3 regions of the Xenophilus sp. genome follow, and region 3 is predicted to be linked to each of the others. Evidence: predicted binding sites of a transcription regulator. Region 3 holds the regulator's gene; each other region holds the start of a gene.
What was found. The regulator FNR, encoded in region 3, switches genes on or off when oxygen is low (the NO sensors DNR and NnrR bind a similar motif). The targets are predictions, from matches to a motif close to TTGATNNNNATCAA.

Region 1: a site for FNR is predicted at 3,637-3,650, ahead of nirK (copper-containing nitrite reductase). Genes of this name have one in related genera too.
Region 2: a site for FNR is predicted at 2,744-2,757, ahead of ACIY1X_RS05045 (HAD-IC family P-type ATPase). Genes of this name have one in related genera too.

The regions. Positions count from the first base shown of each region.
Region 1 covers NZ_JBIQNC010000125.1:8,703-15,155, forward strand. The annotation lists gene fabB (beta-ketoacyl-ACP synthase I) at 1-1,009, opposite strand, end outside; gene fabA (3-hydroxyacyl-[acyl-carrier-protein] dehydratase FabA) at 1,009-1,524, opposite strand; gene ACIY1X_RS17530 (SCP2 sterol-binding domain-containing protein) at 1,554-2,348, opposite strand; gene ACIY1X_RS17535 (alginate export family protein) at 2,345-3,616, opposite strand; gene nirK (copper-containing nitrite reductase) at 3,750-5,240, shown strand; gene ACIY1X_RS17545 (formylglycine-generating enzyme family protein) at 5,247-6,014, shown strand; gene ACIY1X_RS17550 (SCO family protein) at 6,011-6,453, shown strand, end outside.
Region 2 covers NZ_JBIQNC010000016.1:2,480-10,002, forward strand. The annotation lists gene ACIY1X_RS05030 (bifunctional enoyl-CoA hydratase/phosphate acetyltransferase) at 1-118, opposite strand, end outside; gene fabI (enoyl-ACP reductase FabI) at 120-890, opposite strand; gene ACIY1X_RS05040 (PHA/PHB synthase family protein) at 891-2,606, opposite strand; gene ACIY1X_RS05045 (HAD-IC family P-type ATPase) at 2,843-5,653, shown strand; gene ACIY1X_RS05050 (universal stress protein) at 5,650-6,534, shown strand; gene ACIY1X_RS05055 (acylphosphatase) at 6,683-6,865, opposite strand; gene ACIY1X_RS05060 (cyclase family protein) at 6,969-7,523, opposite strand, start outside.
Region 3 covers NZ_JBIQNC010000006.1:13,880-21,402, forward strand. The annotation lists gene ACIY1X_RS02380 (alpha/beta fold hydrolase) at 13-861, shown strand; gene dmpE (2-oxopent-4-enoate hydratase) at 869-1,651, shown strand; gene ACIY1X_RS02390 (acetaldehyde dehydrogenase (acetylating)) at 1,671-2,594, shown strand; gene dmpG (4-hydroxy-2-oxovalerate aldolase) at 2,615-3,652, shown strand; gene dmpH (2-oxo-3-hexenedioate decarboxylase) at 3,664-4,452, shown strand; gene ACIY1X_RS02405 (2-hydroxymuconate tautomerase) at 4,471-4,662, shown strand; gene fnr (fumarate/nitrate reduction transcriptional regulator Fnr) at 4,678-5,397, opposite strand; gene hemN (oxygen-independent coproporphyrinogen III oxidase) at 5,583-7,019, shown strand; gene ACIY1X_RS02420 (sulfite exporter TauE/SafE family protein) at 7,178-7,523, shown strand, end outside.

The DNA of each region.
Region 1 (6,453 bases), on a different contig from region 3:
GGCCGCTCAGCGCCTTGGTCGACGACAGCGGCGGCACCTTGCCCTCGCCGAACGCCTCGCGGATCGCCTGCAGCTCGACGATGTCGCCCAGCGGCGTCGAGGTGCCGTGCGTGTTGAGGTAGTCCACCGGCGTGTCCACGCCTTCCAGCGCCATGCGCATGCAGCGCACCGCGCCCTCGCCCGACGGCGCGACCATGTCCACGCCGTCCGAGGTCACCCCATAGCCGACCAGCTCCGCAATGATGTTGGCGCCGCGCGCCTTCGCGTGCTCGTAGTCCTCCAGCACCAGCATGCCGCCGCCGCCGGCGATGACGAAACCGTCGCGGTGCAGGTCGTAGGGCCGCGAGGCGGTCCCCGGCGTGTCGTTGTGGTGGGTCGAGAGCGCGCCCATCGCGTCGAACTGCGAGGTCATGCCCCAATGCACTTCCTCGCCGCCGCCGGCGAAGACCACGTCCTGCAGCCCGTGCCGGATCATGTCCGCCGCGGCGCCGATGCAGTGCGCCGAGGTCGCGCAGGCGGCGGAAATCGAATAGCTCACCCCGCGGATGCCGAACGCGGTGGCCAGCGAGGCCGAAACGGTCGAGCACATCGTCCGCGGCACCATGTACGGCCCGACCTTGCGCACGCCCTTCTCGCGCAGCAGGTCGCCGGTGGCGATCTGCCACTGCGCCGAACCGCCGCCGGACCCGGCGATCACGCCGGTGCGCGGGTCGCGCACCACTTCGTCGGCAAGCCCCGCGTCGGCGATCGCGTCGCGCATGGAAACATAGGCATACGCCGCCGCGTCGCCCATGAAGCGCTTGAGCTTGCGGTCGATCGCCGCATCCAGGTCGATGTCGGGCACGCCGGCCACCTGGCTGCGCAGGCCGAGCTCGGCGTATTCGGGCACGAAGCGGATCCCCGGCCGGGTCTGGCGCAGGGAATCGGTAACGCTGGCGAAGTCGTTGCCCAGGCACGAGACGATGCCCATGCCGGTGACCACCACGCGTCGCTGTCCAGCCTTCGCCATCAGAACGACTCCGTGGACCCGAACAGGCCCACGCGCAGGTTGTGCGCGGTATAGATCTCGCGCCCGTCGACCAGGGTGCGGCCGTCGGCAATCACCATCTTCAGCTTCCCGCGCATGACCCGCTTGATATCGATTTCATAGCTGACCAGTTTCGCCGATGGCAGCACCTGGCCCGTGAACTTCACTTCACCCACACCCAGCGCGCGGCCGCGGCCCGGCTCGCCCAGCCACGGCAGATAGAAGCCGGCGAGCTGCCACATGGCGTCCACGCCCAGGCAGCCCGGCATCACCGGGTCGCCCTCGAAGTGGCAGGCGAAGAACCACAGGTCCGGGGTGATGTCGAGCTCGGCGCGGATCACGCCCTTGCCGTGGCTGCCGCCCTCCGTGGAGATCTCGGTGATGCGGTCGAACATCAGCATCGGCGGCGCCGGCAGGCGGGCGTTGCCGGGGCCGAACATCTCGCCGCGGGCGCAGGCCAGCAGCTGCTCGCGATCGAGCGAGGCGGGTCGGGTCATGGGCGGCAGGGATTCCGGGAAAACCGCAATTATGCCGCAGTGCGCCATCCGGGTCGGCCCGCGTGCGCCGCGCGGGCGCGGTGCGCCAGCCGGGCGCCGCGGTCCAGGCCGATCCGCAGGCCCAGCGGCACGCTGGCCCAGGGCAGCCCTTCCAGCAGGTTGCGCGCGGCCAGGCCCAGTTCGGTGTCGCCGGTCAGGACCAGGCGACGCTGGAAGAACAGCGTGTCGGCGTCCTCCTGGCGCGCGGCGAGCAGCAGCAGGTCGGTGGCGCTGCCGCGGACGCTGGCCTCCGGGGTGCCGCCGACCACGGCCACGCGGTCGCCGTGCAGGCCGATGACCCAGTGCAGGCCGAGGTCGGTGACTTCGATGCCGAGGCGGCGGTTGCGGAGGAATTCGAGGTGGCCGGCGGCGAGGGACGTGGCCAGGACGCGGGCCATGGCTTGTTCGAGGAAGCGGGCCTGGGGGGATTTGGGAAGGTGCTTGAGGAGGGGGGCGAGGCGGTTTGGTGGGGGGATGAGGTGGAGGAGGAACTGGGGGATTGCTTGATCGCTGGGATCTGTCGCGGCTTCCGCCGCTCCCACAAGGGAGAGATCCATCAAGGCCGACGCAGTGGCGGCGGGGACGCCGACGCGGGCGGCGAGGCGCTGGGCGCGGGCGTGGATGGCGGCTTCGCGGTCGGGGTCGCGCGGCGGCAGGCCGGCGCGGCGCTTGCCGCGGGCGGCCGCGGCGGCGAGCCGGCCGCGCGCGGCGAGCAGCAGCACCAGGGCGTCGTCCACGCCGTCGATCAGGCGCCGCACCGGCCGCAGCAACAGCGGCCGGCTCACCGCGTCCACTCCAGCTGCAACCACAGCTTGCGGGTGTCGCGGGCGTAGCCGTCGGCGCGGTAGTCGGCGACCTTCGCCAGCCACTTCACCTGCGTGCCAAACGCGCCGCCGAGGGAGGCGTTCCACTCGCGCCCGTAGTCGCCGCCGGTGTCCGCACGGTAATCGTGCCAGGCCACTTGCCAGTCGAGCGCCCTGCCCCGGCCCAGCTTGCCGCCCGCACCCAGGTAGCGGTCTTCCAGCCCGCCGGCGGGGATCGCGTTGAACTTGTCCGCCCAGCCGTTGAACGCATGCAGCGTGCCCAGCGGCGCCTGCAGCGCATGCGTGCCGTCGCCGCCCAGGTGCTCGACGCCGGCGCGCCAGGTGGTGCCGCGCACCACGCAGGCCGGTTCGATCCGCCAGTAGTCGTGCGAGAACGCCAGCGGCGCATCGCCCGCTTCGGTCTGCCGCGCGATGTCCGCCTCGATCCGGCAACCGTGCCCGTCGCGCACGCCGTTCCAGGCGCCGCGCAGGCCGCGGGTCGCGGTAGAGGCGGTCGCCAGGTCGCGGTCCCGGTGCAGCAACACATAGGGCGCCACCTGCACCCGACCATGCGTCCAGGCCAGCTCCGCGTAGTGGCTGTCCAGGCGCCGCTCGCGCGCCAGCGGATCGCGCGCCTGGTCGCCGTTGACCCGGTGCACACGCCCCAGCCACGCATAGTGCAGCGTCGTGGACGCGTGCAATTGCGCGTCGAGGGCCACGGCATCGAAAGTCTGCTCGTTCTGCCGCCAACCGCTGTTGCCGATCCAGCGCTGGTTGCCCATCAGCAGCCGCTGGCGGCCCGCCGTGGCGGTGATGCGATCACCGGCATGCCGCAGCCACGCCTGGTTGAGTTCCACGCCGTGCGGATCGGCCACCACCGGCCAGCCCGCGTGACCGTTGCGGCCGTCGTTGAACGCGCCCGCGGACGCGATGCCCTCGCCTTCCAGCAGCGCTTCCCAGCCCCCGCCGAAGCGGCCATGCAGGCCCGCACGCAGGCGCAGCGTGGTCGCGTCGGCCGACGGCCGGAACGCGTCGTCTTCGACGTGTTCCTGGCGCAGGCGCAGGTGGCCTTCGAACTCCCATCCCACCGCCTGCGCGAACGCCTGGGGGACGACGGTGCACAACGCCACGACCAGCAAGGATCGCGAAGGGACACGAAGGGACATGGTGGGTTCCTGCCGCGGGGTGCGGCAAGGCTCGTCCGCGGCCCCCGTGGCGGCATTGATCCAGGTCAAGGGATGGGCCAGCATGGTCGCGATCCAACACGCGTTTGACCCACGTCAGGTCGGCATCTGGCGGAACGATGCAAGCTGCCACCATCCAGCAGAACCCAGGAAAAGGGGACCGCAAATGAGAAAGCCGCTTCGTCAACTCATCGCCGCCATGGTCGCCACCGCGCTCGCGCTGGCCGGCTGCAACGGCAGCGCACCACCGCAGAAGCAGGCCGCCGGCACGTCGCCCAGCGACACCGGCGGTTCGCTCAAGGGCGACTTCGGGCCACCGCAGGGCGAGCCGATTGAAGCCGTGCTCACCTCGCCGCCGTTCGTGCCGCCGCCGACCAACCGCGACTATCCGGCGAAGGTGGTCGTGACCTTGGACGTGATCGAGAAGGAAATGGAGATCTCGCCCGGCGTCACCTACACCTTCTGGACCTTCGGCGGCACGGTCCCGGGCAGCTTCATCCGCGTGCGCCAGGGCGACACGGTGCAGTTCCACCTGCGCAACATGCCCGACAGCAAGATGCCGCACAACATCGACCTGCACGGCGTCACCGGCCCCGGTGGCGGCGCCTCGTCGACCTTCACCGCGCCCGGCCACGTCAGCCGCTTCACCTTCAAGGCGCTCAACGCCGGCCTGTACGTCTACCACTGCGCCACCGCGCCGGTGGGCATGCACATCGCCAACGGGATGTACGGCCTGATCCTGGTCGAGCCGCCGGGTGGCATGCCGCCGGTCGACCGCGAGTACTACGTGATGCAGGGCGACTTCTACACCACGGGCAAGTACCGCGAGAAGGGCCACCAGGAATTCGACATGCAGAAGGGCGTGGACGAGAACCCCACCTACGTCCTGTTCAACGGCAAGGAAGGCGCCCTCACCGGCGACAATGCGCTCAAGGCCAACACCGGCGAGAGCGTGCGCCTGTACGTCGGCAACGGCGGCCCGAACCTGGTGTCGAGCTTCCACGTGATCGGCGAGATCTTCGACAAGGTCTGGTTCGAGGGCGGCACCCGCTACAACGAGAACGTGCAGACCACGCTGATCCCCGCGGGCGGCGCCGCGATCATGGACTTCCACGTCGAAGTGCCGGGCAGCTACGTGCTGGTCGACCACTCGATCTTCCGCGCGTTCAACAAGGGCGCGCTGGCGATCCTGAAGGCCGAGGGCCCCGAACGCCCCGACATCTACTCGGGCAAGGAAGTCGACGCCATGTACATCGGCGACCAGGCCGCGCCCAACCTCGCCGCGGTCGGCAAGGCCGCCGAGGCCGCGCAGACCGGCACGCTGACGGTGGAGGACCAGATCAAGGCCGGCGAGGCGCTGTTCGCGGGCACCTGCTCGACCTGCCACCAGGCCAATGGCCAGGGCCTCGAGGGCGTGTTCCCGCCGCTGGCCGGCTCGGACTGGATCGCCGCCGATCCCAAGCGGATTCCCGCGGTCATCCTGCACGGCCTGACCGGCCCGGTCGTGGTCAACGGCAAGGAGTACAACTCGGTGATGCCACCGATGTCGCAGCTCACCGACGACGAGGTCGCGAACATCTCGACCTACGTCCTCAACAGCTGGGGCAACCCGGGCGGCCAAATCACCAAGGAAGAGGCGGCCGCCGCGCGCCAGGGCCCGGCGCTGGGCACGGGCGAGGCGGTCCACTGACGGTCCATGAAGAGGATCACCCTCCTTCTCGCCCTCCTGCCCGTCGCCGCACTCGCGGCGGCGGGCAGCGGCTTCGTCAGCCTGCCCGGCGGCAACTTCAAGTCGGCGCTGAAGTACGAGGACACGCCGACGGTGAAGGTGGCGCCGTTCGAGCTGCAGAAGGCGCCGGTGACCAACGCGCAATTCCTCGCGTTCGTGCAGGCCCACCCCGAGTGGCGGCGCGACAAGGTGGCCCGCGTGCTGGCGGACGAACGCTACCTGCAGCACTGGGCCGGCCCGGTGGCGCTGAAGGACGACGCCCAGGCGAAGCAGCCGGTGGTCAACGTGAGCTGGTTCGCCGCCTCGGCCTACTGCGAGGCGCAGGGTGCGCGGCTGCCGACCTGGAGCGAATGGGAATACGCCGCCGCCGCCGACGAGACTCGCACCGACGCGCGCAAGGACCCGGCGTGGCGCGAACGCATCCTTGGCTGGTACTCGCGCCCGTCCACCGGGCCGTTGCCGCGCGCCGGGTTGCAAACGCCCAACGCTTACGGCGTGCAGGACCTGCACGGCCTGGTCTGGGAATGGACCGATGATTTTTCCTCGCTGATGATCGCCGAGGACGCCCGCAAGCAGGGCGATCCGGACAAGGCGAAATTCTGCGGCGCGGGCGCCCTGTCCATGGACGACCGCGACAACTACGCGGTGCTGATGCGCGTGGCCATGCTTTCCTCGCTTACCGCGAAGAGCACCACCGCCAACCTCGGCTTCCGCTGTGCCCGGAGCACGCAATGACCCGCGCTGTCTTTTCCCTCTTCCTTGCCATGTTTCTTGTGGGAGCGGCGGCAGCCGCAACCCCCGTAGAGCCGACCCATGGTCGGCTCCCCACCGACTCCATCTACCAACTCCCCATCTCCCTCACCGACCAGCACGGCAAGACCTTCGACTGGCGCACCCGCCGCGGCCAGCCGCAGATCGTCGGCATGTTCTACACGTCCTGCCGCTACATCTGTCCGCTGATCGTCGAAAGCGGCAAGGCCGTCGACCGCTCACTCACGCCGGCGCAGCGCGCGAAGCTCGGCATCCTGCTGATCAGCATGGACCCCGCCCGCGACGATCCCGCCGCGCTGATGGCCGTGGTGAAGGAACGTAAGGTGGACGGCCGCTGGACCCTGGCCACGCCGAAGCCCGCCGACGTGCGCAGCGTCGCCGGCGTCCTCGACATCCAGTACCG
Region 2 (7,523 bases), on a different contig from region 3:
CGAAGAGCTGGATGTCCTGCGCGGTGAGCGTGCGCTGGATGCTCGCGCTGTCGCCGACGGCGATCTCGTCGAAGGTGCGGTTGCGGATCAGGCCGAGGTCGGCGGTGGTGTCGTTCATGTCAGCCGAGGATGTGAAAACCGGCATCGACGTACAGCGTGCTGCCGGTGATGTTGCGCGCCGCGTCGCTGGCCAGGAAGGCGCACAACGCGCCGACGTCGTCGATGTCCACCAGCCGCCGCAGCGGCGCGCGGCGGCGTGCGTCGTCCAGCAGCGCATCGAAGTTCGGGATGCCCGAGGCCGCCCGCGTCGCCAGCGGGCCGGGCGAGACGGCGTTGACGCGGATGCCCTTCGGGCCCAGTTCCGCCGCCAGGTAGCGCGTGCCGGCCTCCAGCGCGGCCTTCACCGGGCCCATCACGCCGTAGTCGGGGATGACCTCCTCGGCGCCGACGTAGCTCATGGTCATCAGGCTGCCGCCGTCCTTCATCAGCGGCTCGGCCAGGCGCGCCATGCGCGCGAAGGAGTGGCACGAGATGTCCATCGCCCGCGCGAAGCCCTCGCGCGAGGTGTCGACCACGCGGCCGTGCAGGTCGCCCTTCGGCGCGAAGGCGATGGAATGCAGCACGAAGTCGAGCTTTCCCCATTGCTGCGCGATCGCGTCGAACAGCGCCGCCATCTGCGCCGGCTGCTCCACGTCCAGCGGCAGCGCGACGGCGGCCTGCACCTGCCGCGCCAGCGGCTCGACGTGGGGGCGCGCCTTGTCGTTGAACCAGGTCACGGCCAGCTCGGCGCCGGCGTCGTGGAAGGCCCTGGCGCAGCCCCAGGCGATGCTGTGCTCGTTGGCGATGCCGACCACCAGGCCCCTGCGGCCCTGCAGCGAAAGGCGGCCCACCTAGCGTTCCTTCACGTACTGGCCCGGCGCATCGGCCAGCGCCTCGCCCATGCGCGGCGGCTTCACCCGCGCGCCGGAATGCGCGGCCAGCCACTGCTGCCACGCCGGCCACCACGAGCCGGCATGCTCCGGCGCCTGCGCCAGCCACTCGTCGGGCGCGAGGCCGTGTTCGCCGGCCGGGCGCGTCAGCAGGCGATGGCTGCGCCGCGAGTCGGGCACGGGCGGGTTGACGATGCCGGCGTTGTGCCCGCCGGTGGTCAGGGCGAAGGTGATCTCGGCCGGGCTGAGGAAGTGCAGCTTGTGCACCGAGCGCCAGGGCGCCACGTGGTCGGTGAGCGTGCCCACCATGAAGGTCGGCAGGCGCAGGCTGCCCAGCGAGACGGGCCGGCCGTCGACCGGGAAGCGGCCCTCGCTCAGGTCGTCGTCGAGGAACAGGTGGCGCAAGTATTCCGAATGCATGCGCGCCGGCATGCGGGTGGCGTCGGCGTTCCAGGCCATCAGGTCGTTCATCGGCGCGCGCACGCCCAGCAGGTATTCGTTGACCATGCGCGACCACAGCAGGTCGTAGCTGCGCAGCATGCTGAAGGCGCCGGCCATCTGCTGCGCGGTGAGGTAGCCGGTCTGCTGCATCTGCGCCTCCAGCAGGCTGAGCTGGCTCTCATCGATGAACAGGCCCAGCTCGCCGGGCTCGGAGAAGTCGGTCTGCGCGGCGAAGTAGGTGGTGGTCGCCAGCCGATCGTCGCCGTCGCGCGCCATCGCCGCGGCGCCGATGGCCAGCAGCGTGCCGCCCAGGCAGTAGCCGGTGGCGTGCACCTTGCGCTTCGGGCAGATGGCGTTGACCGCGTCGAGCGCGGCGCGCAGGCCGAGGTCGAGGTAGTCCTGCATCCCCAGGTCGCGCTCGGCCTCGTGCGGGTTCTTCCACGAGATGCAGAACACCGTGTGGCCCTGCTCGACCAGGTACTTCACCAGCGAGTTGTGCGGCGAGAGGTCGAGGATGTAGTACTTCATGATCCAGGCCGGCACGATCAGCACCGGCTCGGCGTGCACGGTGGGGGTGGCCGGGGCGTACTGGATCAGCTCGATCAGCCGGTTGCGCAGCACGACCCTGCCCGGCGTGACGGCCACCTCGTGCCCGACGCGGAAGCGCTCGGTGCCGGCCGGCGGCGCGCCGTCGGCCTGGCGCTGCAGGTCTTCCGCCCAATGGGCGAAGCCGCGCACCAGGTTGGCGCCGCCCTCGCGCAGCGTGCGCTCGATCACCACCGGGTTGGCCCAGGGCAGGTTGCCGGGCGAGAGCATGTCCAGCCACTGCCGCGCGCCGAAGGCCACCAGGTCCTCGTGGTGGCGCTCCACGCCGGGCACGCCGCGGGTGGCGGCCTCCCACCAGCGCTGCGCGGCCAGGAAGGATTCGCGCCACAGGCTGAACGGCCACTGCTGCCACTCGGGTGCGGCGAAGCGGCGGTCGGACGCGACCTCGGCCGGCTCGGCGTCGAACAGGCTGCGGCGCGCGAAGGCCGCCAGGTCCTGCATCTGCTGCAGGCCCTGCTGCGCCAGCAGGGCCCGCTTGCCGGGCGCCGACATGAGGTGGGTGCTCCAGTCCAGCGTGGCCAGCATGCCGGCCGCCGGCGAGAGCGCGCCGGTCGCGCGGGCCAGCGCGGCACGGGCCTGGGTGTCGAGGTCCGAAGCGGGAGAGGCGTTGGAAGACGTGGTGCGGTGCATGCGGCAGGAAGGCGGAGGTCGGCAGGCGTGCAGTGCGGAGCGGGAGCGGCCGCACGGCGGGTCGACCGCAGGGTAGCGGCAACCGGCCGGCCGCCGCTACCCTTCGCCTGCGTCGGACGCCGGGTATTGGGCTTCGATTGATCCATGTCAATCAGAGCCGCGAATCCCGCCCATTGCCCGCACGCGGCGCTGCCGTATTGCCCCCATCGCTGCGCCGGCTGTGGTTCCATCGGCGCATGACGATGCCCGCCGCTTCCCTTGCCGCCGGATCCGCAGACACCGCCCCCTCTTCCGACACTCCCGCCGCCGCGCACGCCTGGCATGCGCTGGCGGCCGACGCCGCGCTCCAGCGCCTGGGCGCCTCGGGCGACGGGCTGTCCGCCGACGAAGCGCGCCGGCGCCTGGCGCGCCACGGCCCCAACGAACTGCCCGCCGCGGCGCGCGTCTCGCCGCTGCGCCGCTTCCTGTCGCAGTTCCAGAACGCGCTGATCCTGTTCCTGCTGGCCGCCGCGGTGCTCGCGGGCGCGCTCGGCCACCTGGTGGACGCGGCGGTGATCGTCGGCGTCGTGCTGGTCAACGCCGTCGTCGGCTTCGTGCAGGAAGGCAAGGCCGAGGAGGCGATGGACGCGCTGCGCGCCATGCTGGCCCCGCATGCCCGCGTGCTGCGCGACGGCCACCGCGCCCAGGTGCCGGTGGCCGAGCTGGTGCCGGGCGACGTGGTGCTGCTGGAGGCCGGCGACCGCGTGCCGGCCGACCTGCGCCTGCTGCGCGCCCGCGGCCTGCTGGTGGACGAGGCCGTGCTCACCGGCGAATCCGTCGCCAGCGTGAAGCACGAGGGCCCCGTCGCCGCCGACGCGGCGCTGGGCGACCGCGCCTCGATGGCCTATTCCGGCACGCTGGTGGCGGCCGGGCAGGCGCAGGGCGTGGTGGTGGCCACCGGCCGCCACACCGAGATCGGCCACATCAGCAGCCTGTTGGGCTCGGTGCAGTCGCTGGTCACGCCGCTGCTGCGGCAGATCGATGCCTTCGGCCGGCGCTTCACGCTGTTCTGCATCGCGGGCGCGGCGCTGCTGTTCGCCTTCGCGGTCGGCGTGCAGGGCGCGGCCTGGCTCGACGCGCTGATGGTGGTGGTCGCCATCGCGGTGAGCCTGGTGCCCGAGGGGCTGCCGGCCGTCATCACCATCACGCTGGCCATCGGCGTGCGGCGCATGGCGGCGCGGCGCGCCATCGTGCGCCGGCTGCCGGCGGTGGAGACGCTGGGCGCCACCACCGTCATCTGCTCCGACAAGACGGGCACGCTCACGCGCAACGAGATGACGGCCAGCCGCGTGGTGGCCGAGGGCGCCGTCATCGCCGTCAGCGGCTCGGGCTACGCGCCGGTGGGCGCGCTCGAGCTGCCGCCCGGCTGCGGCGCCCTGCCCGCCCATGCGCGCCGGCTGATCGAGTGCGGCCTGCTGTGCAACGACGCGCAGCTCGCGCAGCAGGGCGGTGAATGGAAGGTCGACGGCGACCCGATGGAAGGCGCCCTGGTGGCGCTGGCGATGAAGGCCGGGCTGGATGCCGCCGCGCTGCGCGCCGGCCATCCGCGCAGCGACGAGATCCCCTTCGACGCGCAGCACCGCTTCATGGCCACGCTGCATGCGCGCGCCGATGGCAGCGCCGAGCTGCTGGTCAAGGGCGCGCCCGAGCGCGTGCTGGCGATGAGCACCGGCCAGCTCGACGCGCACGGCCAGGTCCGGCCGCTGCAGCCCGCGCAGTGGGAGGCCGCCATCGCCGAAGCCGCCGCCGCCGGCGAGCGCGTGCTCGGCTTCGCCGCCCGCCGGCTGCCTGCCCTGCCCGACGGCGCCGACGCGCTGGACTTCGGCGACGTGCGCGAACTGGTGCTCCTCGGCGTCATCGGCTTCATCGACCCGCCGCGCGCCGAAGCCACCGCCGCCGTGGCCGACTGCCGCAGCGCCGGCATCGCGGTGAAGATGATCACCGGCGACCATGCCGCCACCGCCGCCGCCATCGCCGCGCAGCTCGGCCTGGCCGAGCAGCCCGTGGTCGCCACGGGCGCCGACGTGGACGCCGCCAGCGACGAGGAACTGCGCGGCCTGGCGCGGCGCGCCAGCGTCTTCGCCCGCACCAACCCCGAGCACAAGCTGCGCGTGGTGCGCGCCCTGCAGGCCGAGAGCCAGGTGGTGGCGATGACGGGCGACGGCGTGAACGACGCACCCTCGCTCAAGCAGGCCGACGTGGGCGTGGCGATGGGCCACAAGGGCACCGACGCCGCCAAGGAGGCGGCGCAGATCGTGCTGGCCGACGACAACTTCGCCAGCATCGTCGCCGCCGTGAGCGAGGGCCGCACCGTCTACGACAACATCCGCAAGGTGATCGCCTGGACGCTGCCGAGCAACGGCGGCGAGGTGCTGGCCATCGTGGCGGCCATGATGCTGGGCCTGACGCTGCCCATGACCACGCCGCAGATCCTCTGGATCAACATGATCCTGACCATCTCGCTGGGCCTGGTGCTGGCCTTCGAGCCGCCCGAGCCGGGCGTGATGCAGCGCCCGCCGCGCCGGCCCGACGCGCCGCTGCTCTCGCCCTTCATGCTGTGGCGGGTGGCGGTGGTGTCGCTGCTGTTCATGGCCGGCAGCTTCGGCATCTTCTTCTGGGCCATGCACCGCGGCCACTCGGTGGAGCTGGCGCGCACCATGGTCGTCAACACGCTGTGCGTGCTGGAGATCTTCTACCTCTTCAACGTACGCTACCTGCACATGCGCTCCTTCACCTGGCGCGGCGCCAGGGGCACGCCGGCGGTGCTGGCGGCGGTGGCGCTGGTGGTGGCGGCGCAGCTCGCCTTCACCTACGCGCCATGGATGCAGCGCCTGTTCGACTCGCGCGCCGTGCCGCTGGTGGACGGCGCGGCGATCCTCGCCATCGGCCTGGCCTGCATGGTGCTGCTGGAGATCGAGAAGGCGCTGCTGCGCCGCTGGGGCGTGTTCGAGGAACTGGCCGCGCCCCGCCCTTCGTCCTCGTCGTCCACCCGGGAGTCCTTCACATGAACGCATCAGCCTCCTCCTCCCCGCCGCCGGCCCTGCTGCTGGCCACCGACCTCGGCCCGCGCTGCGACCGCGCGCTCGACCGCTGCGTGCAGCTCGCGCGGCAGTGGCACGCGCCGGCCGTCGCGCTGACCGTGGTGGACCCGTCGCAGCAGCCGCCACTGCGCCCCTTCGACCGCCAGCCCCAGCCCTCGCCGCTGTCGGTGGCCGAGCGGCGGCTGCGCTGCGACCTGGCCGGCTCGCCGGTGGCGATGCGCGTGCGCGTCGAGCAGGGCGACGTGGCGGACAAGGTGATCGCCGCCGCGCAGGCCGAGGGCAGCGGCCTCGTGGTCACCGGCGTGGCGCGGCACGAGGCGCTCAGCCGCATCGTGCTGGGTTCCACCGTGGACGCGCTGGCGCGCCGCCTGCCGGTGCCGCTGCTGGTGGTGCGCTGCCGCGTGCGCGGCCCCTACCTGCAGGTGCGCGTGGCGACCGACTTCTCCGACGCCGCACGGCATGCGCTGGAGCAGGCGGCACGCCTGTTCCCGCAGGCGCGCTTCACCGTCTTCCACGCCTTCGGCAACCCCTACCCGGTGCTGGCCGGCATGGACGCCGGCGAGGCCCGGCGCGCCGGCCACGACGCCGCCCAGCGCGAGATGCTGGCCTGGCTGGCCGAGGCCGACCTGCCGCAGGACACGCGCGACCGCATCGAATTGGCGCTGGCGTACGGCGACGCCGCGCACCTGCTGTCGCAGCACGGCGAGCGCTGCCCGGAGGAACTGATCGTGATGGGCACCCGCGGCCGCGGCGCCCTGGCCACGCTGCTCTTGGGCAGCACCGCGCAGCGCGCGCTGGAGATGGCCGAGGGGGACATGCTGGTCGTCCCGCCTGCGCGGGACGCATGAGCGCCGCCCGGCCGCCCGAAGGCGCTCGCACCGCAGCCGGAGGCGAAGGTACCCCAATGAGCGCCCCCAGGGCCGGGCTGTGCCCGGCCCCCCCCGCGGGGGGCAAGAAAACTTGGGGCGGCCCGGCGTTTTCTTGAAAGGCGGGTGGTCAGGCCGTCGGGCGCTGCTCGAAGGCGGGAGGCAGCTCGCCGTCGTCCGCCGCGTCGCCCACCTCGACGCGCGTGACCTGCGCGGCCGGCGGTCCCTGCCGCGCCCAGCCGGCCAGCGCCTGCACGGCGGCCGCATCGCCTGCGGCCACCGCCTCCACGGTGCCGTCGCGCCGGTTGCGCACCCAGCCGCGCAGTCCCAGCGGTAGCCCACGCTCTGCACGTGGCCGTTGTAAGGATGCGCCGGCGAATGTGCGGCATGCCAAGGACTCCTGTCCGTGGTTTGGCTCAAATTGTTGCTACGGGCGTCACGGGCGACCCCACCGCGCCCGGCAACCGCAATGGCGGCGCGGTCAGTAGGAACGCCGACCGCCGTTCACGTCGGAGGGCCTCGGCGAGCGGACCTAGATGCCACAACTCCCCCAGGGGGATGCCCTGCTTGAACAGGCACAGCTCATGCAGCGGCAGTCGGGCACCACACGTGTGCGGGCCGCCTGCGGGGATATCCTCAACGCCGTAGTTGTCGGCGCACAGCGCAGCAATGCCGCTGTCGACGATCCATCGCAGCAGCCGCTCGTCCCGCCCGTCGAGCACGGCGCACAGCGCGTCGCGCAGCGCCGGCTCGGGCGCACCGGCCATCTCCAGCACTTGGTCGGCAAAGCCCGTGTAGAGGCACAGGATGTCGCCAGCCTGCAGGTCCACGTCGGCCGCCTCCAGCGCCCTCATGAACGGCTCATAGCCGATGCGCATGCGCTGCAGCCCGGCCAGCGCCTTGAGGTCGAGCAGCACGCCGCGGCTCTGTATGGCCTTGGCCGCGAACGCGTCGATGCCCAGGCGACGCGC
Region 3 (7,523 bases):
TGGAGAACTGACATGAACCCTGAGATCGCGCGCAGCGTCGATGCGGCGGGCCTGCGCACCAACTACCACGACCTGGGGCAGGGCGCGCCGGTGCTGCTGATCCACGGCTCGGGGCCCGGCGTGTCGGCCTGGGCCAACTGGCGGCTGGTGATGCCCGAGCTGGCGCGGCGCGCCCGCGTGATCGCGCCGGACATGGTGGGCTTCGGCTACACCGAGCGGCCGCCGGGCTTCGCCTACGGCATGGACGCCTGGGTGCGTCAGGCGGTCGGCCTGCTCGACGCGCTCGACATCGAGCGGACCGACCTGGTCGGCAACTCCTTCGGCGGCGGACTGGCGCTGGCACTGGCGATCCGCCACCCGGCGCGCGTACGGCGGCTGGTGCTGATGGGCAGCGTGGGCGTGCCCTTCGCCATCACGCCGGGGCTGGACGCGGTGTGGGGCTACACGCCGTCGATCGCGAACATGCGTGCGCTGCTGGACATCTTCGCCTTCGACCGCGGCCTCGTGAACGACGAACTGGCGCAGCTTCGCTACCAGGCCAGCATCCGGCCCGGTGTCCAGGAGTCCTTCGCCGCCATGTTTCCGGCCCCGCGCCAGCGCTGGGTCGATGCGCTGGCCAGCCGCGAGGCCGACATCCGCCGCCTGCCGCACGAGACGCTGGTGGTGCACGGCCGCGAGGACCGGGTGATCCCGCTCGCGACCTCGCTGACCCTCGCCGACTGGATCCCGCGCGCGCAGCTGCACGTGTACGGCCGCTGCGGCCACTGGACGCAGATCGAGCACGCGGCGCGCTTCGCGCGGCTGGTCGGCGACTTCCTGGCCGAAGCCGCCGCCGACGAACCCCATCCTCTTGCGGACTGACACCACCATGAGCAACGAACTCCACGACGCGCTCGGCGACGAGCTGTACGCCGCCCTGCGCGAGGGCCGCGCGATCGAGCCGCTGAGCGGCCGCCACCCCGACCTCACCATCGAGGACGCCTACGCCATCCAGCAGCGCATGCTCTCGCACCGCCTGGCGGCCGGCGAGCGCGTGGTCGGCAAGAAGATCGGCGTCACCTCGCAGGCGGTGATGGACATGCTCGGCGTGTTCCAGCCCGACTTCGGCTGGCTCACCGACGGCATGGTCTACAACGAGGGCGAGGCCGTGCCCGCCGCCTCGCTGATCCAGCCCAAGGCCGAGGGCGAGATCGCCTTCGTGCTGAAGAAGACGCTCAAGGGCCCGGGCGTGACGGCGGCCGACGTGCTGGCCGCCACCGAGGGCGTGATGGCCTGCTTCGAGATCGTCGACTCGCGCATCCGCGACTGGAAGATCCGCATCCAGGACACCGTGGCCGACAACGCGAGCTGCGGCGTGTTCGTGCTGGGCGACCGGCTGGTCGATCCGCGCGAGGTGGACCTGGGCACCTGCGGCATGGTGCTGGAGAAGAACGGCGAGATCGTCGCCACCGGCGCCGGCGCCGCCGCGCTCGGCCATCCGGCCAACGCCGTGGCCTGGCTCGCCAACACGCTCGGCGCGCTCGACATCGCGCTGGAGGCCGGCGAGGTCGTGCTGTCCGGCTCGCTCGCCGCGATGGTGCCGGTGAAGGCCGGCGACAACCTGCGCGTGACCATCGGCGGCATCGGCGGCTGCTCGGTGCGCTTCATCTGATTCCAACGAAGGACTCCCCATGAGCAAGAAGATCAAGTGCGCCCTGATCGGGCCGGGCAACATCGGCACCGACCTGCTGGCCAAGCTGCAGCGCAGCCCGGTGCTGGAGCCGGTGTGGATGGTGGGCATCGACCCCGAATCCGACGGGCTCAAGCGCGCCCGCGAACTGGGCATCAAGACGACGGCGGAAGGCGTGGACGGCCTGCTGCCGCACCTGGAGGCCGACGGCGTGCAGATCGTGTTCGACGCCACCAGCGCCTACGTGCATGCCGAGAACAGCCGCAAGGTCAACGAGCGCGGTGCGCTGATGATCGACCTCACGCCCGCGGCCATCGGCCCCTTCTGCGTGCCGCCCGTCAACCTGGCGGACCTGCTGGACTCCGGCGCCATGAACGTCAACATGGTCACCTGCGGCGGGCAGGCCACCATCCCGATGGTGCGCGCCGTCTCGCGCGTGCAGCCGGTGGACTACGCGGAGATCGTCGCCACCGTCTCCTCGCGCAGCGCCGGCCCCGGCACGCGAAAGAACATCGACGAGTTCACGCGCACCACCGCCGGCGCCGTGGCCCAGGTGGGCGGCGCCAAGCAGGGCAAGGCCATCATCGTCATCAACCCGGCCGAGCCGCCGCTGATCATGCGCGACACCGTGCACTGCCTGGTCGAAGGCGCGCCGCGCGAGGCCGAGATCCGCGCCTCCGTCGAGCAGATGCTGCGCGAGGTGCAGAAGTACGTGCCCGGCTACCGCATCGTCAACGGCCCGGTGTTCGACGGCCAGCGCGTCTCCATCTACCTGGAGGTCGAGGGCCTGGGCGACTACCTGCCCAAGTACTCCGGCAACCTGGACATCATGACCGCCGCCGCCGCGCGCACCGCCGAGATGTTTGCCGAGGCGTTGCTGGCCGGCCGGCTGGCGCTGCAGCCCGCCGAAGCCGCCGCCGCCTGAACCCACGAGGAGAGAACCCCATGAGCCAACTTGAAGGCCAGCGCGTCACCCTGCACGACATGACGCTGCGCGACGGCATGCACCCCAAGCGCCACCAGATGAGCCTGCAGCAGATGAAGGACATCGCCCGCGGCCTGGACGCCGCCGGCATCCCGCTGATCGAAGTCACGCACGGCGACGGACTGGGCGGCAGCTCGGTCAACTACGGCTTCCCGGCGCACACCGACGAGGCGTACCTCGGCGCCGTCATCCCGCTGATGAAGCAGGCGAAGGTGTCGGCCCTGCTGCTGCCCGGCATCGGCACCGTGGACCATCTGAAGATGGCACACGGCCTGGGCGTCGCCACCATTCGCGTCGCCACCCACTGCACCGAGGCCGACGTGAGCGAGCAGCACATCACGGCCGCGCGCAAGCTCGGCATGGACACGGTCGGCTTCCTGATGATGGCGCACATGAACAGCCCCGAGGGGCTGGTGAAGCAGGCCAGGCTGATGGAAGGCTACGGCGCCAACTGCATCTACGTGACCGACTCGGCCGGCTACCTGCTGCCCGAGCAGGTGAAGGAGCGCATCGCCGCCGTGCGCGCCGCGCTCCAACCCGAAACCGAGCTGGGCTTCCACGGCCACCACAACCTCGCGATGGGCGTGGCGAACTCCATCGCCGCCATCGAGGCCGGCGCCAACCGCATCGACGCCGCCTCGGCCGGCCTGGGCGCCGGCGCCGGCAATACGCCGATGGAGGTGCTGGTGGCCGTGTGCGAGCGCATGGGCATCGTCACCGGCGTCGACCTCTGGAAGATCCAGGACGTGGCGGACGACCTGGTGGTGCCGATCATGGACTTCCCGATCCGCATCGACCGTGATGCGCTCACGCTGGGCTATGCCGGCGTGTACGGCTCCTTCCTGCTGTTCGCCAAGCGCGCCGAGAAGAAGTACGGCGTGCCCGCGCGCGAGCTGCTGGTGGAGCTGGGCCGGCGCGGCATGGTCGGCGGGCAGGAGGACATGATCGAGGACACCGCGCTGACCCTGGCGCGCGAACGCGGCCTGCTGGCTGCCTGAAGGGGAGGCGCATGGCACTCGACAGGAACACCATCGACCAGCTCGCCGCCCACCTGGAGACCTGCGAACTGGAGGCGCGGGACACGCCCAAGATCACCGACGAGCATCCCGGCATGGACTGGGACGACGCCTACGCGATCCAGGACGCGATCCTCGCGCGCAAGCTGGCCCGCGGTGCGCGCGTGGTCGGCCTGAAGGCCGGCCTGACCTCGCACGCCAAGATGAAGCAGATGGGCGTGGACAGCCCCGTCTTCGGCTTCCTCGTGGACGCGTTCAGCGTGCCCGAGGGCGCTGCGGTGAAGACGGCCGGGCTGATCCACCCCAAGGTCGAGCCCGAGATCGCCTTCGTGCTCAAGCACGCGCTCAAGGGGCCGGGCTGCCACATCGGCGCCGTGCTCGCGGCCACCGACTTCGTGCTGCCCGGCATCGAGGTGATCGACAGCCGCTACCGCGACTTCAAGTTCGACCTCAAGAGCGTGGTGGCCGACAACACCTCGGCCGCGCGCTTCGTGGTCGGCGGCCGGGCGCTGCGGCCCGAGCAGGTGGACCTGCGCACCGTCGGCATCGTGCTGGAGAAGAACGGCGCGCCGGTGGCGCTGGGGGCCGGCGCCTCGGTGCTGGGCCACCCGGCCGCCGCGGTCGCCATGCTGGCCAACCACCTGGGCCGGCAGGGCAGGGAGATTCCTGCCGGCAGCCTGATCCTCTCGGGCGGCGCCACCGAGGCGGTGGCGGTGGAGGCCGGCGACGCGGTGACGCTGCGCGTGCAGGGCATGGGCAGCGTCGGGCTGCGCTTCGCCTGAGCGCAGGGAGGCACGACCATGCCCTTCGCCCAGATCTACATGATCGAAGGCCGCACCGAGGCGCAGAAGAAGGCGGTGATCGAGAAGGTCTCGCAGGCGCTGGTGGAGGCCACCGGCGCGCCGATGGCCAACGTGCGCGTCTGGATCCAGGAGGTGCCCAAGGAGAACTGGGGCATCGCCGGCGTCAGCGCCAAGGAACTGGGGCGCTAGCCGGCAGGCGCCGCATCAGGCGCAGACGGTGGGGTTCACCAGCCGCTTGAGCGCATCCGCGTCAAGGATGCGCACGTGGCGCTGGTTCACCTCGACCAGGCCGTCCTCGACGAACTTGGAGAGCGTGCGGCTCACGGTCTCCAGCTTCAGGCCCAGGTAGCTGCCGATCTCCTCGCGCGTCATGCGCAGCACCAGTTCGCTGGCCGAGAAGCCGCGCGCGTGCAGGCGCTGCACCAGGTTGAGCAGGAAGGCGGCCAGGCGTTCCTCGGCGCGCATGCTGCCCAGCAGCAGCATCACGCCGTGCTCGCGCACGATCTCGCGGCTCATGATCTGGTGCACGTGGCGCTGCAGCGCCGTGACCTCGCGCGACAGCTCCTCGATGCGGTCGAAGGGCATCACGCAGACCTCCGCGTCCTCCAGCGCCACGGCGTCGCAGGTGTGGTGGTTGTTGACGATGCCGTCCAGGCCGATGATCTCGCCGGCCATCTGGAAGCCGGTGACCTGGTCGCGCCCGTCCTCGGCCGTCACCTGGGTCTTGAAGACGCCGGTGCGGATGGCGTAGAGCGCCGAGAAGCGCTCGCCGTTGCGGAACAGCGTCTCCTTGCGTTTGACCTTGCGCCGCGTGGCCACGAGGTCGTCGATGCGCTCCAGTTCGGTCGGCTGCAGGCCCACCGGCATGCAAAGCTCCCGCAGGTTGCAGTTCGAGCAGGCGACTTTGATCTTTTCGGGCGTCATGGTCATCAGGTGAGTCGGTCCGACGGTGGCGCCGACGGGCACGAGGCGCGGATCCGCGGCCCTCGACGGCATTGTGCGCGCGCAATCCTCCAGCGGATTGATCCAGGTCAAACAAGCCGAAGCCCAACCGCCGCACAGTGCGAGGGTACCCCGCCACGGGAGCTTTGCCCACCCCGGCCGCCACGATGAGTCCGCTGACCCTCCACCCTTCTCCCGCCGCCCCCGCTGCGGCGGCCGCCGAGCCCGCGCTGTCCCCGGCGCTGCTGCGCCGCTTCGACGTGCCCGGCCCGCGCTACACCTCCTATCCCACGGCCGACCGCTTCGTGGAGGCCTTCGGCGCCGACGACTACGCCCAGGCGCTGGCCCAGCGCCGGCAGGCCGGCCGCGCGGCGGGCCTGCCGCTGTCGCTGTACGTCCACATCCCCTTCTGCCACTCGCTGTGCTACTACTGCGCCTGCAACAAGATCGTCACCAAGCGGCACGAGAAGGGGCGCGAGTACCTGCAGTACCTGCGCCGCGAGATCGCGCTGCAGGTCGAGCACCTGGGGCAGGGCGCGCCGGTCAGCCAGCTGCACCTGGGCGGCGGCACGCCCACCTTCCTGAACGACGGCGAGCTGGGGCAGTTGATGGACATGCTGCGCCAGGCCTTCGCCCTCGCGCCGCAGGGCGAATACTCCATCGAGGTCGACCCGCGCACCGTCGACGAGGCGCGGCTGGCCCGCCTGGCCGAACTGGGCTTCAACCGGCTGAGCTTCGGCGTGCAGGACTTCGACCCGGACGTGCAGAAGGCGGTGCACCGCGTGCAGCCGGCGGCCGAGGTGTTCGCCCTGGTGGGGGCCGCGCGGCGCCTGGGCTTCGGCTCGATCAACGTCGACCTGATCTACGGCCTGCCGCGCCAGAACGCCGAGTCCTTCGAGCGGACGCTGGCCCAGGTGGGCGAGTTGCGACCCGACCGCATCGCGCTGTACGCCTACGCCCACCTGCCCGAGCGCTTCAAGCCGCAGCGCCGCATCGACGCCGCCGAACTGCCGCCTGCCGGCGCCAAGGTCGACATGCTCTCGCGCGCCATCGCGTCCTTCGCCGAGGCCGGCTACAGCTACATCGGCATGGACCACTTCGCGCTGCCCGACGACACGCTGGCCGTCGCCCGGCGGCAGGGGCGGCTGCACCGCAACTTCCAGGGCTACAGCACGCAGCCGGATTGCGACATCATCGGCCTCGGCGTGTCGGCGATCGGACGCGTGGGCGCCACCTACAGCCAGAACGCCAAGTCGCTGGAGGAGTACTACGACCTGATCGGCCAGGGCCGCCTGCCCGTGGTGCGGGGCCTGGCCCTGACGCGCGACGACCTGCTGCGGCGCACCGTCATCATGGCCCTGATGTGCCAGGGGCGGGTGGACTTCGAGGCGGTGGGCGCGGCGCACCTGATCGACTTCCGGCGCCATTTCGCGGCCGAACTGGAGGCGCTGCAGTCGCTGGCCGACGAGGGCCTGGTGCGGGTGGATGCGCACGCCATCGAGGTCACGCCCACCGGCTGGTTCTTCGTGCGCGCCATCGCGATGGTGTTCGACCGCTACCTGCAGGCCGACCGGGCGCGCTCGCGCTTCTCGCGGATTATTTGAATGCACCCCCAGTCTTCGCGGACTTCGTTCCGCTTCGCCAACCCCCTTCCAGGGGGCACACGCCGCGGCCCGGCCAAGCCGGTTCCGCGCGTGTTCCCGCATGGCCTGCTCCGCGGCCTTCGGAGTGTGGCGGGCCGGGCGAGGGGCGCATCGCTGGTATGAACGTCTCCCTGGCAGCGACGGTCTTCCTGATGGGCCTGGCCGGCGGTCCGCACTGCGTGGCCATGTGCGGCGCGGCCTGCGCCGGGCTGGGGCAGGCGGCCGGCGCGCACCGGGGGCGGGCGCTGTGGGGCTTCCAGGCCGGGCGGCTGGCCGGCTACTCGGCGCTGGGCGCGCTGGCAGCGGCCACGGTGCAGGGGCTGGGCTGGCTGGGCGGGCAGGTCGCGGCGCTGCAGCCGCTGTGGACGCTGCTGCACGTCGCGGCGCTGGTGCTGGGCCTGGCGCTGCTGCTGCGGGCGCGCCAGCCCGTCTGGCTGGACCGCCCGGCGCGCGGCGTCTGGCGGC